DNA from 3 places in the Paenibacillus sp. FSL R5-192 genome. Region 2 is predicted to be linked to each of the others. Evidence: predicted binding sites of a transcription regulator. Region 2 holds the regulator's gene; each other region holds the start of a gene.

Region 1 (4,294 bases), on a different contig from region 2:
GACTGAAGCAGCCCGGACAGGCGTGACGGCATCCGCTGATGAACAACACGGCACGCAGGCCGATTCCTTCATTCACCGATTCCGGGATGTAACCATATAGATTCACCGGTGTTTCACCCGATCCCGCACTTCGGCCTGCTTTGCAGCATTGAAGCGTACTTTGTAATCTCCGGTCAGATAGCCAGTTACGCGGCGTAACCGCTGGAAGTGTACATGGTTCTCGTGGGCTTCACAGTTTGGGCATACATCCCCAATGACGCCTTCATAACCACATGCAGGGCAGCGATCAATTGGATGATTAATGGAGAAATAACCGATATCCTGCGCCAGTGCATACTGTACAATTCGCAGGAAAGCTGCGGTGTTGGCCCGAACGTTTCCGTCAAGCTCCACATAGGAGATCGCACCCGCGTTACATAAAGTGTGGAATGGGGCCTCCAGTTCAATCTTCCGATATGCTGGAAGCGTGTGGTAGACCGGGATATGGAATGAATTCGTATAATACTCCCTATCATTCACTCCGGGAATAATGCCATAACGCTCTCTGTCGATCTTCGTGAATTTGCCGGACAACCCTTCAGCAGGTGTGGCAAACAGTGTGATATTCAAGTTATGCTGCTCGCTCATCCGGTCACAGAACTCTCTCATGGTCCGAATAATGTTGAGCGCTTCGCGATGTACATGAGGGTCCTGCCCATGATGGCGCCCATAGAGAGCTGTCATACATTCCGCGAGACCGATAAAACCAAGAGATAATGTTCCATGCTTTAAAAGCTCGGCAACCGGCTCGTTCGGGCCAAGCTGTTCTCCACCTTCCCATACACCCTCCCGCATCATGAAGTCCGATGCCTTGGCAGGCTGCAATGTCTGAATTCGGTAGCGGTGTAACAGGCCGGAAGCGGCATTATGCATAACTGACTCCAAAGCAGTATAGAATCCGGCTCGGTCAGCGACAGCTCTTGCACCTTGGCAGATGCCAAACCGGATGCCGAGCTTCACGAGGTTAATGGTGTTGAAGGACAGATTACCTTTACCACTTTGACGATTGCGACCAAACCGGTCAGCCAGTGTACGTGTGCGGCATCCCATGGTTGCGATGATCGTATCCGGATCTTCCGGATGATAGTAGGGCAGATTGAAAGAGGCATCCACATTGACAAAGTTAGGATACATCCGCCGGGATGAACAGGTGACTGCGAGCCGGAACAGATCATAGTTCGGCTCTCCTTGAGCCTGATTAATCCCCTGTTTACATTGGAAAATATGTTGAGGGAACACGGGAGTCTCCCCGTTGCCCAGACCACGAATGGTTGCTTCCAGCAACGAGCGTGATACCAACCGTCCTTCCGCAGAAGTACATAATCCATAGTTCAGTGAAGTAAATGGAATCTGACCACCCGCCCGGCTGCTCATCGTATTCAGGTTATGAATCAGTGATTCAGCAGCTTGTCCTGTCTCCAATTCAGTCTCTTCATAGGCGAAGGCATATGCCCGCGGACATTGATTCTTCGCTTCGATGCTATCCAGATGAAGCTGTTCATCCCCGATCAGAACATTTTCACCAAAGAGCCGTTGCCCTTTGCGGTAGTGTTTGCGGAACGATCGCTGTACATAAGGGGCCAGATCCCAGTCAATTTTATTGGCCGATACACCGCCATATTGACTGTTCTGCTGGGATTGGAAGATGATCGCAACCAGAGCCATGGCAGACATGATCGTCTGAGGTGTGCGAACCGATCCGTTACCTGTGTTGAAACCCGCAGCAAGGAGACGGTCAAACGGGATAAAGATACAGTTGGTCGTTCCAAGTGCATACTGATCCAGATCGTGTACATACAGATCCCCATTCTCCACAGCTTGGGCAAGCTCTTCCGGCAACACATGACGCAGAGCATGCCACTTGGCGGTCTCCGAACCGAGCCTGCTCATCTTACCACTGAAGGAATCCCCGTTCAGATTCGCATTTTCCCTCAGCGTATCGGCGTCTTCTGCGCCAATAATTCGTCTTCCCAGGTCGGATAATAGATCGGATGCCGGTGGGGTGGCATACTCAAGCATGTTCATGTAAGGTTCCTCCTAAAATGATTTTGGTTATCATTCAATTCACGTTAAATACTATATGTAGATTCGTCTTATCCATTTATAAACTATATGTGGTTTTTTGGGTGTGATAATGATCACACAGCTTACTGAACAAAGTGGACTTTCCTTTAATTGCTGCGGATAAAGGTTCCCAAAGTCTGAGCGGAAGCGTATAATTTCTAGTTATTCTGCAAGTATAATATCCGAAGTCGGACAAGATGGACTTTAATCGAGCTGAAAAGGCGAGTTGCAATGAATTCGCGGTCGTTAAACCATCCGTTTAAGACCTGCTTTTGTTCACAAATGGGCAATAGGCAGGGAGTATGATTCTCTTATACTTCTACGGTGTTAATCATATAAGTATAGATTGTGACAGCTATTCGGATTTTTGATGACCCCTGTACGTGATTAAACATTCTGAAATACAGATTTGAAAGTGCAGCTTAGATAAGAGGGGTGAATCATGGGGACGGCAGAAGGCATTACAAGAGGCTTCTATGAAGATATAAAGGAAGCTGCGGCCCATATCGTAGACGTATTAAGTGGTATATTGAAGGTCAATACCATCTTTGTTGCGACGAATGACGGGGTGACCAATGTCATTTTGGAAGCCTTTAATCGTACGGAAGAGTTAATTGTTAAAGGCAGTGCACTTCCATTTACGGATTCATATTGCAGCCTGGTATTAAGAGACAACGGTAGCGTTCTTACGATCCCGGATACATGTGAACATCCGATGACACGATCCATGGGCGTTACGAGCGGACTTGGCAATCGCTTCTTCGTGGGCGTGCCTATTATGAGAAGATCGGGCGAAACATTTGGCACCATCTGTCTGATGGATGATCCTGGTTATGTGATCAGCGAAACCGATATGAAGACACTGAAGGCGATGGCTGTATTCCTGGGTTATGTTGTTGATCTGGAAAGCACGTTGCATGTTCAGGAGCAGAAATTGAGTGATTCGGAACAAATGCAAGAACAGCTCCAGGCAGAGAAAGAACGTGCCGAATCTGAGGCTATGACCAAAACACAGATGTTGAAGCTAATGAGTCACGAGATTCGCAATCCTTTGAACGGTATTTTGGGACTGACAGATCTGATGCGCACACCGGATATGCCTGAGGAGCAGTCCGAATATGTGAACATGATTGAGACAAGCGGCAATATTCTGCTTTCCTTGCTGAATAATATGATGAATTTCAACATTAATGAAGCAGGTAAAACGGTTATACATGATGATCCGTTTGATCTGGTAGGCACCATTGAGAATACCGTGTATCTCTATGCCGGGATTGCGACGGGCAAGAACATTGAGCTGGGATTAAATCTTGAACTGAATGTATCTCAAGTGTTCGTTGGTGATGAAGTCAAGATTGGACAGTTGCTTGCACACGTCATTCAGTATGCTCTCGATTCAACGCGTGAAGGTTCCGTTCTGATTACAGCAGTGGTGAACGGAGAAGAATTGGAGGAGACCGGTACACTTCAGCTCAAGGTGAAGTACACGGGTCAGATGTTATCGGACAAGAAGACACCAACCTTTAACAGCCAAGATGAAAATTTGAATATCCAAAAACTGATCGGAAGCAATCTAGGTTTAGCTGTAAGCCAGAATCTTGCCATTCTCATGCATGGCCGTATTCAGGTGAGTAGTGTGAAGGAAAATGAGACGGAATTCAACATCTCCCTTCCATTGCGCAGATACTGGGAGTTACCTCAACTCGCAAGTGTTCAGCAACGGTTAAAAGGGAAAAAGGTGTTGCTTGCCAAGGACCCTGATATTTTGCAAGGTGTCTCTTCCCTGATGCGTAGGTGGGAGATGGATGTACACATGACCTCTGGTGTGACATTAGCGCATGATTGGATCAAGGAAGGATTCATGCCGGATGTAGCCGTTGTGGATATGGGATTAATGGAAGGCGGCGCGGTTGATTTTGTACATGAACTGAAACAGCGACTGGAGAATCTGCCCGTCATTGTTCTTGTTCCTTATGGTATGCACATTGAATTGCATGAAGCAGAAGCCTTTGATGCTGTTCTGACCAAGCCGGTCAGACAGGCTGATCTTTTGAATGCATTGAGCATTACTTTGCCTTAGATCATGATCATAGATCTTTATTCGGCGCACCTTATAGGTGCGCTTTTTTTCATTTTCCATTTTCTGAGCCAAAGCCCTTTTATTCCGAGCTGGTTACGTTACAATAGAAAG
Region 2 (4,294 bases):
TACGTGGCCCTACAATCAATTTGATCAGCCAAATCTGAGGCCTAATCCGGCCAACACACCTGTTCTGGCTGATTACATAGCCCACGAAGTTGAAGCGGCGGTTCTTTACAACCAGATAACTATGGGGAATTGGAGCATAGCTCCCACGGCGCAGTCCTCTAACTTGCCGGCTTGGAACAATGACTACACAGACGTCTTTGATTGGATGTTCGCGCAGAGAAAACCGGTCGTGCCAGGTGCTCCAAGCGGCTTCAAGGCGACAGCCGGTGACGGACAGGTCACATTGAACTGGACCGCCCCTGCTGACGACGGTGGCAGTGCGATCTTGGGCTACAAGGTATGGTATGGCAACGGGACGCCGATTACACTGGATGCGACGGAGACCAAATATACCTTCAAGAACCTGACAAACGGCCAAGGCTACAACTTCACCATCATCGCGGTGAATGCAAAGGGCGACGGCGCGGAGATCAGTGCTACGACGACGCCGATGAAGACGACGACTCCCACTGTGCCTGATTCTGGCGGCAATACGGGAAACACCGGAAATACCGGAAATACCGGCAACATCGGTAATACGGGCAACACCGACAATACGGGCACCGGGACAGACGCTGGAACGTTGAAGTCGACCTACACAGTGAATACACCGAAGGATAAACCCGCGATCACAGACAAAAACGGCAACACCACCCTTCCCGGTGGCGGCGAGATTGCGACCAAAGGCGGGACGAAGATTAAGGTACCCGAAGGCACATCGATAGACTCAAACGGTAAGTTAACCATTCCGGCAGACAAGAGCGCCGAAGTGATACTACCCGGCGACAACAGCACAGTGACCATTTCGGGAGGATCGACGATAGCGAGCGACGGTACGGTTACAGTAGGCGGCAAAGACGCGCATGTGACCCTGCCCAACGGCAACCGTGTGGATATTCACGGCGGATCGAAGATACGGAGCGGCGGAGCGGTTGTGGTAGGACCGAGCGGCGCAAAAGTTAGCTTAGATAACGGCATGTCGCTGAACATCCGTGAGGGTACGGAGCTGGCATTTGATGACGCCACCCCACTGGGCTTCCTCGTGCTATCGGGCAATCCTTTCAGGGATGCCAACATGGACGACTGGTTCTACAACGATATAAATTTCGCCTACACATACGATCTTTTCAACGGCACGACGTCCACGACGTTCTCACCCCGCACCGCAATGACGCGTGCAATGTTCGTGCAGGTACTGTCCAATCTTGAGAACGTAAACCTCTCCAGCTACACGAGTTCCCGCTTTAACGACGTGACGGACGGACAATGGTACACCGCGGCAGCCGAGTGGGCGGCCGAAAAAAGCATAGTTAACGGTACAAACGTAGACCTGTTTGACCCCAATTCACCGATGACGCGCGAGCAGATGCTGGTGATACTGTACAACTACATGAAGTACAAAGGCTATGAGCTCCCTGAAAGCCACTCTAAGCCCTTCACGGACGAGAGTGAGATCAGCTCATGGGCGTTGGAGGCCGTTCAGGCACTGCGGGACATCGGCATTGTAGTAGGCAAGCCGGACAACTTCTTTGCTCCCAAAGCCACCGCCACCCGCGCCGAAGTAGCCACGATCTTTGTAAGATTCGTCGAATATCTGGCTAACTGAAAGCGTATACAGATAAATGCAGACCCTTCCGGTTGGACAATATCCAGCCGGAAGGGTCTCCTTGTTTTCAAACTGTACTTTTTTTGACAACTCCACAGTCAGGACTTTAAAACCTCTATTTTTGCATCTAGAATATTCGTCAACAGGCTCGTCACTAATTCCAAAAATTATAATTAATTAATGCATGTTCTGATTTATTTCACGCACAAAAAAACGCCATCACAATAATGTGATGGCATTCTTGATTATGGAGCCTAGGGGGATCGAACCCCTGACCTCATCGCTGCCAGCGATGCGCTCTCCCAGCTGAGCTAAGGCCCCAGGATATGAAATAGATAACTTGTCCAACACTGCAACGTTCCACAGGCGACTCCTATATCATATAAAATCCAGCTTTCGCTGTCAATCACTTTTTCAAGATCCAAAGTGATTGGAGAAGAACAACCGATTTCACTGGCACATACGGACTGGAACTCCAGACTGCTCTTCTCCCTTTACCCACTTCACTAATCCTCCAGATTGTCTTTGGACAACAGGGATTTCAGTTCTTTCATGAACATATTGATATCTTTGAACTGGCGGTATACCGACGCAAAACGGACATACGCCACTTCATCGACTGGAAACAACTGTTCCATCAATAACTCACCAATCTGGCGACTCTCCACTTCAGCATCGGCTGTATTACGCAGAGATTTCTCCACTTCAGATACCATCATCTCCAGGGTCTCTACGGAGACTGGACGTTTCTCACAGGCACGAATAAGCCCGCGGAGAATCTTGTCCCGGCTGAACTCTTCCCGGCTACCATCTTTCTTAATGACAATCAGTGGAGTCTCCTCAATCATCTCAAACGTTGTAAATCTTCGGGCACACTGCTCACACTCACGGCGACGACGAATGGATTTTGCTTCGTTGGCCGGACGCGAATCAAGCACTTTGGTACCCATATAACCGCAATAAGGACACTTCAAAACAGATCACTTCCCACGTTTTACTTTTTACCACATATTCCCTGTACTGATTTTGTAATGAAAAACGCATTGCCGACACATAATACTTTTACCAACCCGCGAGGAGGTGAACAGCAATGGCACAAAGCAATGGTAACTCCAACAACCTGGTGGTAACTAAAGCTTCCGCAGCACTCGAGCAAATGAAATATGAAGTTGCTCAAGAACTCGGAATCAGCATCCCACAAGACGGATACCAAGGTAACATGACTTCTTACGAGAACGGTTCGATCGGTGGATACATCACGAAGCGTCTGGTAACAATTGCAGAACAGCAATTGGCAGGTCAATACCAATAATATCTGCATCGTAATACGCTACACAGAGGAGCATGGAGCGGCCGGTGAACAACCGGCCTGCTCTGTGCTTCTACTTATATACTTAGAACGTATTATAGATCTTTACATACTGATTATAATAGTAAATGACTCTTTGTACATAGTGACGCGTCTCACCAAACGGAATATCTTTCACTGTATCGAACGAGCCATCCCATACACCATCTCTAAGCCAACTGTTTACTTTGCCTGGTCCCGCATTATAGGCAGCGATCATAACTGCTTCATTGCCATCGAATTGATCGGACAGATTCCGCAGATACCATGTGCCTAACTGAATATTTCGTTCAGGCTCGTGCTTCAATTCCTCCAGCGAAGTGTCGGGAATTTTGGCTTGTTCCAGTATCCAGTTGGCCGTATCCGGCATCAGTTGCATGAGCCCAATGGCACCTCGTTTGGATTCCTTGCTTGTCTTGAAATTAGTCTCCACCTTGATAATGGAAGCAATCAGAAACGGATCAACCTCATAACTCTGAGATTGGGCACGAATCTCTTCCTTATAATGAATGGGATAGAACCATGCCATCCAGTTTGTATTCAGAAATAACACCAGTACAAAGGACACAAACATCAACAGCAGTACACGTTTCTTACGCAATATTCTCATAACAAGCCCTTACGCTGTAGATATGAGTCAATTTGCTGCTCCGTCGCAGACCATAAGCCGCTGTTATCGATGACAATGTCTGCCAGCTGTTTTTTGCGCTCAATATCCATCTGTACATCCATCCGGGCCTCAGCCTGTGCTGCAGTCATTCCATCCCGACTCATCAAGCGATCTCGTTGCACCGATCTCGGGACATATACGACCATAACTTCCTCGAAACCGTCCTCCAGACCTGATTCGTAGAGCAAAGGAATATCAGACACCACAAGTTTATCCGGATGTTGCAATTCGTATGCAGCAGCCCGTTCGCGCATCTCTCTTCGGATCGCCGGATGTGTAATAGCCTCAAGTGCCTTTCGTTCCTCTGGTTGTTGAAAAACAATGCTTCCGAGCTTTTTCCGATCCAGTGTTCCATCTTCGTTCAGTATGGCTTGTCCAAACCGCTTAACAGCGGCGGCCAACACGGGATGCCCGGGCATCATAACTTCCCGGGCAATAACGTCTGCATCGATGAGCAACGCTCCCTTACTGGCGAGATAGGCGGAAACACTGCTTTTGCCTGTCGCGATCCCGCCGGTTAAGCCTATATTCATCGTTTCACCTCATAACAACTTCATTATTCCCATAATCATTAACAATAGCGCTGGCAATACAGACAGTCTTCGCATCCAGCGCAGAGCTGAGAATCGTA
Region 3 (4,294 bases), 160 kb from region 2:
AGTCTTTTTTGCCTCGATTCATGCCACCCCGATAGGGTACAGCCGTAAGCCCATTGTTGCGGAAATAGTTTAGCAGATACTCCTGCGTGGCCCGGTATTCGGTGAAGATAATTACTTTTTCATTCATGTTCCGAACCAGCTCCATCGTTTTCTCCGCTTTGGTATTCTCCTTGATCGCTTTAATATGGGCAACGAGTTCCCAAATCTTGTCCCGAAGGGGAGAGTCCAGCGGAAGTTTCTTCGACAGATTAACAAGCGTCACGAATACAGCATCCCGACTGCTGCACACTTCACGCTGCAATGTAACAAGGGAGAGCATGCTGCTCAGGTTGCCGCCAGCTTCCTGGTACTGGTCTTTAACAAAGGAAGTCACGCCATCATAAAGCGCTTGTTCTTCAGGCGATAATTGCAGATTCACGTTGGAGACGTTCCGTTTGGTAAATTGAACGGGGCCTTCGCCGCGGCGGTTACGAATCATGACTTTGGATAACTCGTTCTTAAGCTGTTCCTGATTTTTCGGAACACGTTTGTCTACAACAAAGTTGGCCGCAAAGTCACCCTGACGACCTAGTTGACCGGGCTTCAGTAGGTTGATCAGATTGAACAATTCACTCATATCGTTCTGCACAGGTGTAGCTGTAAGCAGCAGACAATACTTTTTGCGCAATTTGAGCATGAATTGATAGTTGGTTGTTTTCTTGTTTTTGAGCTTATGAGCCTCGTCAATAATAATCATGTCGTAATCAGTATTCAGCAGCATATCTTTATGCGGGTCACGTTTGGCTGTATCTATGGAAGCAACAACTACTTCATTCTGCCAGGAATAGGCCTTTTTCTGGGCAATAGCAGGGATGCCAAATTTTGAATTCAACTCCCGTACCCATTGCAGTACAAGAGAGGCAGGCACGAGAATGAGTACCTTGGATACGAGACCCCGAACCATATATTCTTTCAGAATGAGACCGGCTTCAATGGTTTTGCCCAGACCCACCTCATCGGCGAGAATGGCCCGGCCTGACATTTCAAATAATACTCTGCGAGCAGTGTCCATCTGGTGAGGGAGTGGGGTAAGGCCTTGTAGATGCTTGAGACATTGGATCTCGTCAAAATTGGGAATCAGGTTGGTCTCTTCGGCTTGAATGCCGAGTTGGAAGAGTCGATAATCCCCCCAAGGACCTCCTTTATCCAGTCGTGATTCCAATTGATTAATCCAAGTCCGATCAAATTCCAAAGGAACGGGCAGCTCAGCTACAGGTTGATTCGTGTGGTGCGGGTTTTTCCGGTTCATGGTGTTTCCTCCCCTGCCATACGTGATGACGTTTTATTCGTAGGTAATAGTATGGACGAATGAGAGTCAGTTCATAACTATGTGGGTTCAAATAAGGAATATTTACACTTGTCACTCCGATGACAGAATAACCTTCCAATCGCTGTTATCCCCAGATTTCTTTGATTCCCTTTTCTGGAGGGGAAATCCGGGGATAGCGTATGCTTTCGATGCAGCTTTCTTTCAGAAAGCTTTTAGGCGAACGCTTCGCTTTTTCAGGTTTTTTCTGTCCTCTCCGTTGACGTGCAAATGATTAGTTTAACTTATATTGAACCCAGAAATTTAGTGAAGGCACATGTTTTTTCTGTGCCAAAAAATTCACAGATGTCGTATTCATGCGTATGAGGGTGTGTGAAGAAGCTTGTCCGAGTATGGGGAGTCTATGAAGATGGACTATGATAAAAGTCGCATGGAAAATCAATATATGGTGTAATATACTGGTTTTGTATCACTATATGTGGTGTTTTATCATAGTTTACTCTTATAGTGAAAATGGAGCTTTATACCGGGGAGGTTGAATGTAGCGATGAAATCAAACCAACGATCGCATCAATTAGAAGGACTTAGCGAAAAAATATTTCTGGACCGATACGCCTGGAAGGACGCTGATTCGAATCATGCCAAGGTCGGAGATGTGGTATTGGTATTAACGAAGGATGATCCCAAGTTCCCAACCAAGGAAGTGGGCGAAATCATAGAACGTAAGGGTCAGATTGTACAGGTAAGGACTCGAAGCGGAGAAATGATTGAGACAAACGTGGAGAAATTGACACTCAACATAGAAAAAACTCCGGAAGAGATGTGGGACCGTCTTGCCAAAGCGATGGCTTCTGTCGAATCCACCGCCGATCAGCGGGCAACGTGGGAGTCCAAGTTCCGCTCTGTGTTGGAAGATTGGAAGTTAGTACCCGGAGGCCGAATTGCTGCGGGTGCGGGGGCAAGCGACGAGTTGACACTCTTCAATTGTTATGTCATTCCGTCTCCGCAAGACAGTCGGGGTGGAATCATGAAGACTTTGACCGAGATGACGGAGATTATGGCACGTGGGGGAGGTGTTGGCATTAATTTGTCCTCTTTGCGTCCTCGCCGAGCGGTGGTGAAAGGTGTCAACGGATCATCCAGCGGTTCCGTATCGTGGGGCGGATTGTTCAGTTATACGACTGGACTGATTGAACAGGGCGGAAGCCGCCGGGGTGCGCTCATGCTGATGATGAATGACTGGCATCCAGATGTGCTTGATTTTATTACCGTGAAACAAACGATGGGGCAGGTGACCAATGCCAATCTGTCTGTATGTGTGAGCAACGCATTTATGGAGGCTGTCAAGCAGGACGGAGATTGGGACTTGGTTTTCCCCGATACGAACGATCCGGACTACGACACCGAGTGGAACGGGGATATGCAGCAATGGAAAGCCGCAGGTCATTCGGTGGTGCACTATCGTACACTGAAGGCGCGCGAAATCTGGCATACCATTATTGAATCAGCCTGGAAATCGGCAGAGCCTGGTGTGGTATTCATGGAGTACTACAACCAGATGTCCAACAGCTGGTACTTCAATCCGATTATCTGTACTAATCCGTGCGGGGAACAAGGCCTGCCTGGCTGGGGTGTATGTAATCTGTCTGCGATCAATCTGTCCAAATTCTACGATGAAACAAATCATGATGTGGCATGGGATGAACTGGCGGAAACCATTCGCATCTCGGCTAGATTTTTGGACAATGTCATCGATGCAACACCATATCATTTTGAGGAAAATAGACTGAATCAGCAGCGTGAACGCCGGGTTGGGCTTGGCACAATGGGACTGGCGGAGCTGATGATTAAGCTGCGTATTCGATACGGCAGTCCTGAATCCCTTGTTTTTCTGGATAAACTGTATGGATTCATGGCGAAGGAGGCCTATCTGGCATCGGCAGAGATTGCAGCAGAGAAGGGAGCTTTCCCAGCTTTCGAAGCTGAACCGTACTTACAGAGTGGATTCATGAAAAACATGGTTGCGACGTACCCTGAAGTGGGAGAGGCCATTCGTAAACAGGGCATTCGAAATGTCACACTGATCACACAGGCGCCAACGGGAAGTACAGGTACGATGGTGGGCACATCAACAGGTATTGAGCCGTATTTCGCCTTCAAGTATTTCCGTCAAAGCCGTCTAGGTTATGATGAACAGTTTGTACCGATCGCACAAGATTGGCTGGATGAACATCCGGGTGAAGCTTTACCAGACTATTATGTGACGGCGATGGATTTGTCGGCTGAGAATCACATACGGGTGCAGGCTGCGATTCAGCAATGGGTGGATAGTTCGATCTCGAAGACGGCCAACTGTCCGGCTGATTTTACAGTGGAGGATACGGCTGAGCTGTACGAACTGGCCTTCGACCTTGGCTGCAAGGGAGTAACGATATACCGCGATGGCAGCAGGGATGTGCAGGTGTTGTCCACGTCGAAGAAGGAAGCGACCCAGGCTGAAGATCAGAACACGGCGGAAGTTGAAGAGAAGACAGTCGTATCTGCTATAGAAAACCCGAATAATGCTGAAGTGCAGGCAAGTGATGGAACTTCCAATAGCCAGGTTGGTGTTAGAACGCATTCTTCCGATCAAGCCCCTTCCTCTTCCACAGTGCTGGATAAACAATATAGAAGTCGTCCTCAAGTACTACGCGGTGCGACATACAAAATCAATACGCCATTCGGTATGGCTTACATTACGATTAATGATCTGGAGGGAACGCCGGGTGAGATCTTCCTGAACGTGGGCAAAGCGGGATCGGACGTGTTTGCCATGGCTGAGGCACTCGGTCGAGTATGCTCTCTGTTCCTTCGATACGGAGATCATGGGCACAAGGTGGAACTGTTGATCAAACATCTCAAGGGAATCGGTGGTTCGGGCGCGATTGGCTTCGGAGCTAATCGAGTGGAATCGATTGCTGATGCAGTCGCCAAAGCATTGGAAAGTCA

What was found. The regulator NrdR, encoded in region 2, represses ribonucleotide reductase genes. The targets are predictions, from matches to a motif close to AACACNATATATNGTGTT.
Region 1: C161_RS01340 (anaerobic ribonucleoside triphosphate reductase) is a predicted target of NrdR. The motif match lies at 2,112-2,129, and genes of this name have one in related genera.
Region 3: C161_RS10570 (adenosylcobalamin-dependent ribonucleoside-diphosphate reductase) is a predicted target of NrdR. The motif match lies at 1,775-1,792, and genes of this name have one in related genera.

The regions. Positions count from the first base shown of each region.
Region 1 covers NZ_ASPR01000002.1:304,233-308,526, reverse strand. The annotation lists gene nrdG (anaerobic ribonucleoside-triphosphate reductase activating protein) at 1-106, opposite strand, end outside; gene C161_RS01340 (anaerobic ribonucleoside triphosphate reductase) at 103-2,064, opposite strand; gene C161_RS31290 (hybrid sensor histidine kinase/response regulator) at 2,546-4,183, shown strand.
Region 2 covers NZ_ASPR01000014.1:317,377-321,670, reverse strand. The annotation lists gene C161_RS09855 (S-layer homology domain-containing protein) at 1-1,645, shown strand, start outside; tRNA gene C161_RS09850 (tRNA-Ala) at 1,894-1,966, opposite strand; gene nrdR (transcriptional regulator NrdR) at 2,152-2,619, opposite strand; gene C161_RS09840 (alpha/beta-type small acid-soluble spore protein) at 2,736-2,957, shown strand; gene C161_RS09835 (lytic transglycosylase domain-containing protein) at 3,040-3,603, opposite strand; gene coaE (dephospho-CoA kinase) at 3,600-4,196, opposite strand; gene C161_RS09825 (manganese efflux pump) at 4,206-4,294, opposite strand, start outside.
Region 3 covers NZ_ASPR01000014.1:479,896-484,189, forward strand. The annotation lists gene C161_RS10565 (DEAD/DEAH box helicase) at 1-1,288, opposite strand, end outside; gene C161_RS10570 (adenosylcobalamin-dependent ribonucleoside-diphosphate reductase) at 1,854-4,294, shown strand, end outside.